DNA from 2 places in the Sporosarcina sp. P29 genome. Region 2 is predicted to be linked to the other one. Evidence: riboswitches for the same ligand, from Rfam matches in the RefSeq annotation. Region 2 holds a riboswitch; the other holds the start of a gene.

Region 1 (4,938 bases), on a different contig from region 2:
GGCTGTCTGGTGAGTAGATGTCCCGATTTGAAGTGGTGGACACCTGCTCGACTACTTCCCACAGATCATCAGGAATATGGAGTCCGTTCAACATGCCTGGCTTACTGACGTCGCGCAAATAGAAACTACTGTCGAGGTTTCCAGTTTTACCGTATTCATAACCATTATTGCGCAGTAGTTGATCCAGAATATAGGAACCTCTTTCGCCTTGGTGTATATCCATCTTCGTCGGCTTGATGAGATAGGGGATTCCTAATACGGAAGCTTCTAGACTGATCGTTACTTGTCCGATGACACCGTCTTCTGCTGGCGCTACTGATGTAACCGTGAATGTTTCGGTCACCGTGCGCCCTTCATCGTCCCATACTTTAATCGTGACGTTGTTTTGTCCCGTCTGCAATGTCAGTTTATAACTCGTTTTCGAGCTGTCATCCCAGGTGAATGGAATATTTTCCCCATTAACTTGCACTTGGACGTTTTTCCCTCGAATGCGTTCACCTGAAGCGGTCACCGGCCAGACATTAATCGTCTTAATATCCCCTTTGACCGTGCTACCTGACTTCAGATCGGTCACTAGTTTCGGTGCATCCGGATCGACTTGTGGTTTTTCGTTCACATTCGGATCTTTATAGGTGATTGTATACTGCCGTTCCAATTGTTCGTCTTCATATTGTCCAACGACTTTGATAGTGTTCGTTCCATTGATTAGCTGCACACTATAATTCGTGCCATCCAACGATTTTGCCAATTGATCATTGACGGTAATCTTAAGGGGAACATCCACCTTACTCGCGGTCGCTTTCGCGTAGAATGAAAACTCTGCACTATTTGCTTGTTGGTCTTTTAAGTCGGTTTTCAATAAAATAGTGATTTTTTCTTTCTCATAAATCACCGTGTAGATTTGTTCCGCTTTCTTCCCATATAGCTGCGCGGTGAGCTTAAGAGTGTTTTTTCCTTCAGCTAATGTGGCTGAATACGCATTTCCTGCTAGCGGTTTAAGTTCCTGATCATTACTAAATACTTTAAGCTTCACATCTTTTTCACCTTGTGCAGCTGTCGCGTTGAATGTCAGTATCTCTTCAATCACCGTTTGATCTTTTAGGTCCGTCGTAATGATGATGTCGTCACTATTTAACATCACACGATACGATTGACTGACACGGAGTACCTTCTTATCTGATTGTTTGTAAGTAACTTGGAATTGAATATCGTTCATACCTTCAATTAATGTGATTCCGCCTGTAAAGTCATTCAGCTGCTTACCATTTAGCTTCACGTTCATTTCCTGGGGAATGAGTGAATCGTTTAAGTGGTTTACAGTGACGACGTATTGTGGGTCGGTAACTGTTTCGTTGTTTTTAATGTTCGTCGTAAAGTAGCGATTTTGTCGGTCCGCGACGTCGACAATTTCTATCTCTGGATTCGTGTTCGGTTTAGTTTTTTCTGGTAGGGGTTTATTGTTGCTGCCCGCAGGTGTTTGGCTCTTGTCATTCGTATTCGTTTTCGGTGTGTTATCTGGTGCATTGGTAGTTCCTGGTTTGTCGAGTGGTTGATTTTGTGGTTCCGGTTGGATATTTTGATTATCTTGGGGCTTTTCTTCCGGTTCCTCTTTTGGCTTGTCTGTATTAGTCGGTTCTTGTGATTTTGATGAATCAATTTCATCGGTATCACTCTTTATAGTTTGATCCGGTTCGGTGTCGGAAGGATCACTCCCCCCACCAGCTAATTTCAGCGAAGAAGCCTCTACTTTTTCATTGAAATTAAATGTAGCGGCTTGTTCATGAGAAATCGTCGCATATGTAATCGTGCTAAATAGGAGTAAAACGATGAGGCTGTAATACATATAGTTTTTATATTTCATGAAGGCTGTCTTCGTTTTTTTCATCCAACTCGTCCTTTCTTTATTTGTAAAGGTCTCATCTACGCAGCGTTTTTGAATTCAAAAAGTCCCCACCTCCTGAATGAGATGGGGACCATGTATGTTCAATAATTAAACTGCACAAATTGAATGATACACAAATCACCCTTTACCGGAAGGTGTCATGCTTACATACTTTGGCAAGTCTCCTGACTTTAGGGCTTATACTCTCCCTATTACAGTGGCCGGACCGCTCAGGATTTTCACCTGATTCCTATTTACTCTTTGCATACTAGACAAAGAACCAAAATACTCTATGTAACTGCTACTAAGCATATAGTTTTTGCGGGGTAAAATCAATAGACGGTGTAAGTACATCGCGCTATTTTATCTACACTTCAATTGCTCCCTACCTTTACAGTAGTTGGAACTCGATGATCTGGACGCATGTCCTATGGGCGGGCGGTGAACCCGATTGAGGCGTAGTAATTCTTACACAACAACTCCGCCCCTTAATTGAGTAAAAGTTAATCCTTAATTCCATATTTTACATTATTTTTTATATCTACTAGTTGGAAATTTGTTACCTCTTCATTTATATATATTTTCAACTAGTCATATTCCTTCTTAGTTTTATTTATATATATTTTATATTGATTCACTAAATCCCAAACGTTAAAATCCATAATCAAATAAAGAAAGATCTCACCGACAGACACTTGGTTATATTCAGAATGATTGGATTAGTCTTGTAAGTACATGCAGATAATGCTACATTGATGATGTCGCTCCCTATCCCACTTGCTATTGTCTAGTAGATTTGGAAGTGTAAATTTTAAGTGGATTGAATAAATGGAATAAATACTATAGAAAATTTTTATTTTTATAAGGGGGATAATTAATATGATACACATCGGTAAACATGATCATGTTGGAAGTTTTTTAAGAACAGATGCCATTAAAGATGCGAGAAAAGCCTACATAAATGACGAATTGACGGCAGAGGATCTTCGGCAAGTGGAAGATGTAGAAATTGAAAAATTAGTAAAGAAACAAATTGATTTAGGAATAAAGGCAATTACAGACGGTGAGTTTAGACGTTCTTGGTTTATGCATGACTTTTTCTGGGGCTTAGGAGGAGTTTCATTTGAAGCAGTTGAAAAAGGTTATGATTTTGTCGGACAAACAACTAGGGCGGAATCCTTTAAAGTAACAGATAAAATTTCGTTTGGAAATCATGAAATGGTAAATGATTTAAAATTTCTAGCCGACTTAGTTGAAAAGTATGGGGATGGTTCACAATTTGCAAAGTATACGATTCCTGCACCAACCATGTTTTTCCAACGAGTCCTTTCAGAAAAGGAAAAAGAAATCTATCCAAATATCGAGGATTTAGCAGCTGATATAATTAAAGTATATCAAGACGCTATTCAAGCATTCTACGATGCTGGTTGTAGATATTTACAGTTTGATGAGTGTATCCTATCCGCATTGGATGATCCAAAACTAGCAAATATTATGGAGAATTTCACAGGATTAAAATTAACAGACACAACAGATTTATTTGTAAAAGTAATTAAAGAGTCATTAAAGAATAAACCAGAAGATATGATTGTGGCGACACATATGTGTAAAGGAAACTATAAATCTGCTTATTTATATACAAGTGGTTATGAAACTGTTTCTAAGTATTTCGATGAGCTAGGTTATGATGTGTACTTATTGGAATATGATGATGAACGTTCAGGTGGTTTTGAACCGTTAGCGAACATCAAAAATGAGGATACACTAGTGGTATTAGGGGTTGTGACTTCGAAAACTCCCGAATTAGAAGATGCAAATGCGATGAAAGAAAAAGTGAAAGCAGCTTCGGAGCATTTCCCATTAGAACGCTTATTAATATCACCACAATGTGGATTTGCAAGTACAGAAGAAGGAAACAGTCTATCCGAAGAAGAGCAATGGGACAAAATGGAACATATTATTAAGCTGTCTAAAGAAATCTGGTAATACTTAAAAACTTTCAATTCTACGTCAAAACACACACACTCTTTACTTTTATGTGAAAAGCGTGTGTGTTTATTTTAGGTCCTCAAGAAATTCCTCGTAACTGTAATTCATTTATTTGAACTCCTTTAATTAGCCCAATATAGGAATTGGATGCAAATTCTTATGCAAGTATTTGGCCCGTTTGATGCACTGTCCTTATCACGCAAACGCACCCGATTGTACAATCAGTCTTTGTTTTCATAATAATTCTATAAGAGTTGAAACTACGAAGTAAGTCAGGAGTCCCGCAACAAAATAAAGAATGTTTTTCTTCATAACTTATTAAGAGGCCAATTGTACAATCAAGTTAGCCACCTAAATTCAAACAAAAAAATGCCACTATAAAATTCGTGTATCATTGAAGTTGCGAGACTAACAATGAGAGGAAGTTTTATAGTGGCACAACTTGAGAGTACCATACAAAACCGTAAAAATAAACACCTATCAGCTTTTGAGCGCGGTCAAATCGAGGCGCTTCACAAGGATGGACATACCAACCGAGAGATCGGTAGACGCTTAGGACGCGTTCATCAAACAATCGCTAATGAATTAAAGCGTGGAACCACGACCCAGCTCAAAACTGGGCGCACATCCTATACAGCTTATTTCGCTGAAACAGGACAGGCGATATATGAACGAAATCGACTTCAGTGCGGTGCAAAAAGTAAGCTGCTTATAGCCAATGAATTTGTCAATTTCGCGTGTGATAAAATCCTAGATCAAGACTGGTCACCAGATGCAGTCGTCGGGTTTACAAGCCTTCAAGAAGAGTGGAAAGACCGACCTACTGTGTCTACGAAAACCCTGTATAACTATATTGATTTAGATGTATTGCGCGTTCGAAATATAGACTTGCCGATGAAATTGAGAAGGAACACCAAAGTGAAACGCATCCGAAGAAACCGTCGTATTCTGGGCATGGGTATCGCTGAACGTCCTGTTGAAATTGATAACCGTCAAGAATTCGGTCATTGGGAAATTGATACGGTAGAAGGACAGAAGTCTGATGACAACGCATTATTGACGCTCGT
Region 2 (4,938 bases):
AGTCAGGCATAGCCCACATTCCTTTACCAATTTGCGCGTGTCCAGGTAGACCCGCTCCTATTCCTACTGCCACGTTTGCAGATTCATAAGAAGATAGCCATTCAGATGTCTTCATATCCGCTTTGCGAATGACTGGGCCTGCTTCCATAGATGTATGGATTTCGTCACCTGTACGATCAAGGAATCCAGTATTGATAAATGCAATACGCTCTTTCACTTCGTTAATTGCAGATTTCAGATTCAGTGACATTCTGCGCTCTTCATCCATAACCCCAATTTTAATCGTATTGCGCTCAACACCTAGTAGATCTTCAATACGATCAAATAGTTTGTTTGCAAATGCCGCCTCAGCTGGACTATGCATTTTCGGCTTTACGATGTAAATGGATTTGTGAAGCGAGTTTTTAAACTCTGCGTTTTCTTTAAAGTTATGCGTAGCAATCAAAGATGTAAGAACACCGTCCAAGATGCCTTCAGGTACTTCGTTGCCATTTTCGTCGAGGATCGCATTGTTAGTCATTAAGTGTCCTACGTTACGTACGAACATTAATGAACGACCACGCAGCGTCAACTGCTTGCCATCACCACCAGTATACGTACGATCGGCATTTAGTTTTCTTGTAACTGTTTTACTACCGCGCTTGAATGTAGATTCCAAGTCACCCTTCATTAGACCAAGCCAGTTACGGTATACGCCAACTTTATCTTCAGCATCCACTGCGGCAATCGAATCTTCACAGTCCATCAACGTAGAAAGTGCCGCTTCAAGTACTAGATCTTTCACGCCCGCTTTATCACTTTTACCGATTGGATTATTCTTGTCGATTGCGATTTCGATATGCAACCCATTATTCACTAACAATACAGCAGTCGGCGCGTCTTCACTGCCGTTATATCCAACGAACTTGGACTCATCTTGCAATAGAGCTGTGTTACCGCTTTCAAGCGTCACTTGAAGTTTACCTTCTACAATTTTATAAGCTGTTACGTCTGCATGAGAACCCTCAGCTAAAGGTGCTGCTTGATCTAATAAGTTCTTGGCAAAATCAATAACCTTCTGTCCACGAATCGGATTGTATTGAACACCAGCTTCAGCACCCGCTTCATCACTAATTACATCCGATCCGTAAAGTGCATCGTATAGACTTCCCCATCTAGCATTCGCTGCATTTAATGCATAACGAGCATTATCAATCGGTACTACTAATTGTGAGCCTGCTTGGTTTGCGACTTCATTGTCAACGTTAGCTGTTGTCACTTTGAAGTCCTCAGGAACTGGCTCTAAATAGCCAATCTCTTGTAAAAACTCTTTATATTTAGCGAAATCAATCTCGCCTTTATTATTTTGGTGCCATTCGCTAATGGTCTTTTGCAATTCATCGCGTTTTTCTAATAGCGCTTTGTTTTCAGGAGCAAGTTCATGAATGAGCGAATCAAAGTTTGTCCAAAATTGTTCATTTTGAATTTCTAAGCCCGGAAGAACTTCTTCTTTAACGAAGTTATATAGTTCTGTTGCGACTTGCAATTTACCTACTTTTTCATAGTTTGTCATGGATAAAAGCCACCCCTTAATATTTTTTGCGCTATTCTGTTGTATAACATATAGCGATGAACACCTATCATCGTCTAGTATTCGGCAACACCCCATAGCCTGTCGATCAAAAATCGACACATAAAAGACCAATGACTTCTTCGATTGAAGACGTGTTAGTACATATCATACCTAAAGTCTAGTATACTTTCAACCGAATTGTGAAAATTTCCACATCATTGCTATTTGGATTTAATACGTGCTATTTTCAACAGTTATATAACAGTAGAGCTATTATTCCGTTTCATTATTTAAGTTCACTATTTTTTAAAAAAGTAGCCTTGATTAAATTCTGTTAGCAAGTTGACACACTATTTTGCATGTGATAGCTTTAGAGACAATCATCTGAATTGAATAGTTTGAAAAGTAGGTGGAATGAAAATACTTTCATTTCTTAAAAGGGAATCCTTTTCTCGGAGCGGTCCCGCCACTGTGAAGACGCTGATGCGTCCAGCCAGACACCTGCCTATTTTTCATGACGCTTAATCCTACGGTGAATAGGGAAGTGTTAGACAGACGCAGTCTATAAACGCATGTTATTTATAGCATGTTATTTTATATGTACTCGCATTTCTAACATTTCCCCTAGAAATGTTTTTTTATTGCAAAAAAATTCAAGGGGGAAATTATCCATGGTAAAAAGCAGCATAGCGGGCTATCCCGTAATAGGTGAAAATCGTGAATGGAAACGAGCACTTGAGGCATTTTGGTCAAAGAAGATTTCAGAAGATGAGCTTCTTCAAACAACGAAAGAGATTCGCTTAGCGAACTTGAAGAAACAGCAAGATGCTGGGGTTGATGTCATTGCTGTAGGCGACTTTACATTGTACGATCGCGTACTGGATACGTCTGCGATGTTCGGAATTATTCCTTCACGGTATAACTGGAAAGGCGGACAAGTTTCTACTTCGACATACTTTTCGATGGCTCGTGGTAATGATGAGGCAGTCGCTTCCGAAATGACAAAATGGTTCAATACGAACTATCACTATATCGTGCCAGAATACGAAGGTCAGCGTTTTGAACTGACTGAAAACAAACCGCTAGCTGCTTATCGTGAAGCAAAGAAAGAACTAGGTATTGAAGGTAAACCTGTTCTACTTGGCCCCTATACATTACTTAAATTATCTAAAGGGTTTGAAGATAAAGATGTACCATCCATCATCCTACAACTGATTCCACTTTATCAAAGAGTACTAAAGGAATTACAGGATGAAGGTGTACAATGGGTTCAAATCGACGAGCCAATTCTATGTACATCGATTAGCTTAGATGAAATGAAGACCGTTACAGAAATTTATTCACAGCTGACGAAGAATCTGAATGGACTGAACATTCTTCTACAGACATATTTCGATTCAGTAGAACATTATACAGAAACAATCGCGTTACCAGTTGCAGCGATCGGTCTCGATTTCGTCCACGGACGCGAGAAAAATTTAGAATATCTGAAGCAATATGGTTTCCCTGGAGACAAAGTGCTTGCAGCAGGGATTATAGATGGACGAAACGTATGGCGATCAAATTTACATGAAAAACTAACATTGGCTGAAACTATCCATCAGCAAGTCTCACTTGATAAATTGTGGATTCAACCTTCATGTAGCTTGCTCCACTCACCTGTGACGACTCGCTCGGAACAGAAACTAGATCCAACTATCTTGAACGCATTAGCATTCGCCGACGAGAAGTTGCAAGAAATAAAAGCTATTCAAACAGCTCTACAATACGGAAAAGAAAAATTCACTAATGTATTTGAAAACAGTGAAGCAGCATTGACTGCATTTAACGCCCTTCCCGCACGCAATAATAAAGAAGTGCGTGAAGCGACTTCCGGAAGTCTACTCTCTGATAGTAAGCGGAATCTTCCTTTCGCGGAGCGTAAAGTAAAGCAACAGGAAAAATTCCAATTGCCGCTCCTTCCCACTACTACAATCGGTAGTTTCCCACAAACACCAGAAGTACGGGCTACACGGAATAAATGGAGAAAAGGCGAAATTACGAATCAGCAATACAAAGACTTCGTTCATGCTGAAATTAAAGAATGGATCGATATTCAAGAGGACTTGGGACTTGATGTCTTGGTGCATGGTGAATTTGAACGTACGGACATGGTGGAATATTTCGGTGAAAAGTTAGACGGCTTTGTCTTTACTGAAAAAGCATGGGTACAATCCTACGGTTCACGTTGTGTTAAGCCACCAATTATCTTTGGAGATGTTGCGTTCACGAAGCCAATGACTGTTGAAGAATCTGTTTACGCGAAATCTCTTACTGATCATGAAGTAAAAGGAATGCTTACGGGCCCTGTAACCATTTTAAATTGGTCATTCGTTCGTGATGACCTGTCCAGAGAAGAAGTGACAAACCAAATCGCACTTGCTTTGCGTAAGGAAATTGAAGCGCTTGAGGCAGCTGGTATTCATATGATTCAAGTCGACGAGCCAGCACTTCGCGAAGGTCTTCCATTGAAGGAAACTGAATGGAAACACTATCTAGATTGGGCTGTTAATGCATTCCGCGTATCTACTGCTTCAGTGGAGGATACGACGCAAGTTCATACGCATATGTGTTATTGTGATTTCAACGACTTTATCGAAGCGATTAGCGCACTGGATGCAGACGTAATCTCTATCGAAACTTCACGTAGTCACGGCGACTTGGTCGAGGCTTTCAATGAGTATCATTATGACAAAGGAATCGGTCTAGGCGTCTACGACATCCATAGCCCACGCGTCCCTGCAGTCGAAGAGATGACGGAAATTATCAACAAAGGTCTTGAAGTTCTCGAGCCTAACCAGTTCTGGATCAATCCGGATTGTGGTTTGAAGACGAGAAAGCGCGAGGAGACTGTTGCAGCATTGAAGAATATGGTGATTGCGACTGTACAGGCACGAGAAAAGTTAGGCGTAGTAGCGGTAAAATAACGAATTTAAGACAGTTCAAGAAATCAACACGATTTCTCGGACTGTCTTTTGTTCGTAGCGAGATGGATATAGAGCAACATGTATAGGAGTTCATGATGGGTTTTGCGCTACACAGGGACTAGTTAGAAGACGCCACCCCCTTGCAATGTCAGTGGGTGATGTAAGTACCCTCACTTGGTAAGTAGGATTGAAACGGAACCTCGAGCTTCAATCCTTTCGTTAACACACTATGAATTTGAATTACACAGTATAAAAGAGGACGCCCCGTGAAGTAAAGTAACTTCCAGGACATCCTCTTTTCACTTTATTAATAATCAGTCAAACTGCTTCGTTAGATTTGCCATCTCAATAGCGGACACTGCTGCGTCCCAGCCTTTGTTCCCCGCCTTAGTCCCTGCACGTTCGATTGATTGCTCAATC

Evidence for each region. A riboswitch is a leader RNA that binds a small molecule or an ion and turns the genes downstream of it on or off. The one in region 2 is predicted to bind cobalamin.
Region 1: linked by a shared signal. The riboswitch ahead of CSV68_RS15265 (DUF4430 domain-containing protein) and the one ahead of metE (5-methyltetrahydropteroyltriglutamate--homocysteine S-methyltransferase) in region 2 are both predicted to bind cobalamin.

The regions. Positions count from the first base shown of each region.
Region 1 covers NZ_PDYX01000028.1:14,455-19,392, forward strand. Annotated here, with positions in the region: gene CSV68_RS15265 (DUF4430 domain-containing protein) at 1-1,885, opposite strand, end outside; cobalamin riboswitch at 2,041-2,182, opposite strand; gene CSV68_RS15270 (5-methyltetrahydropteroyltriglutamate--homocysteine S-methyltransferase) at 2,762-3,868, shown strand; gene CSV68_RS15275 (IS30 family transposase) at 4,301-4,938, shown strand, end outside.
Region 2 covers NZ_PDYX01000001.1:330,844-335,781, forward strand. Annotated here, with positions in the region: gene CSV68_RS01565 (malate synthase G) at 1-1,552, opposite strand, end outside; cobalamin riboswitch at 1,943-2,075, shown strand; gene metE (5-methyltetrahydropteroyltriglutamate--homocysteine S-methyltransferase) at 2,224-4,518, shown strand; gene ribH (6,7-dimethyl-8-ribityllumazine synthase) at 4,833-4,938, opposite strand, start outside.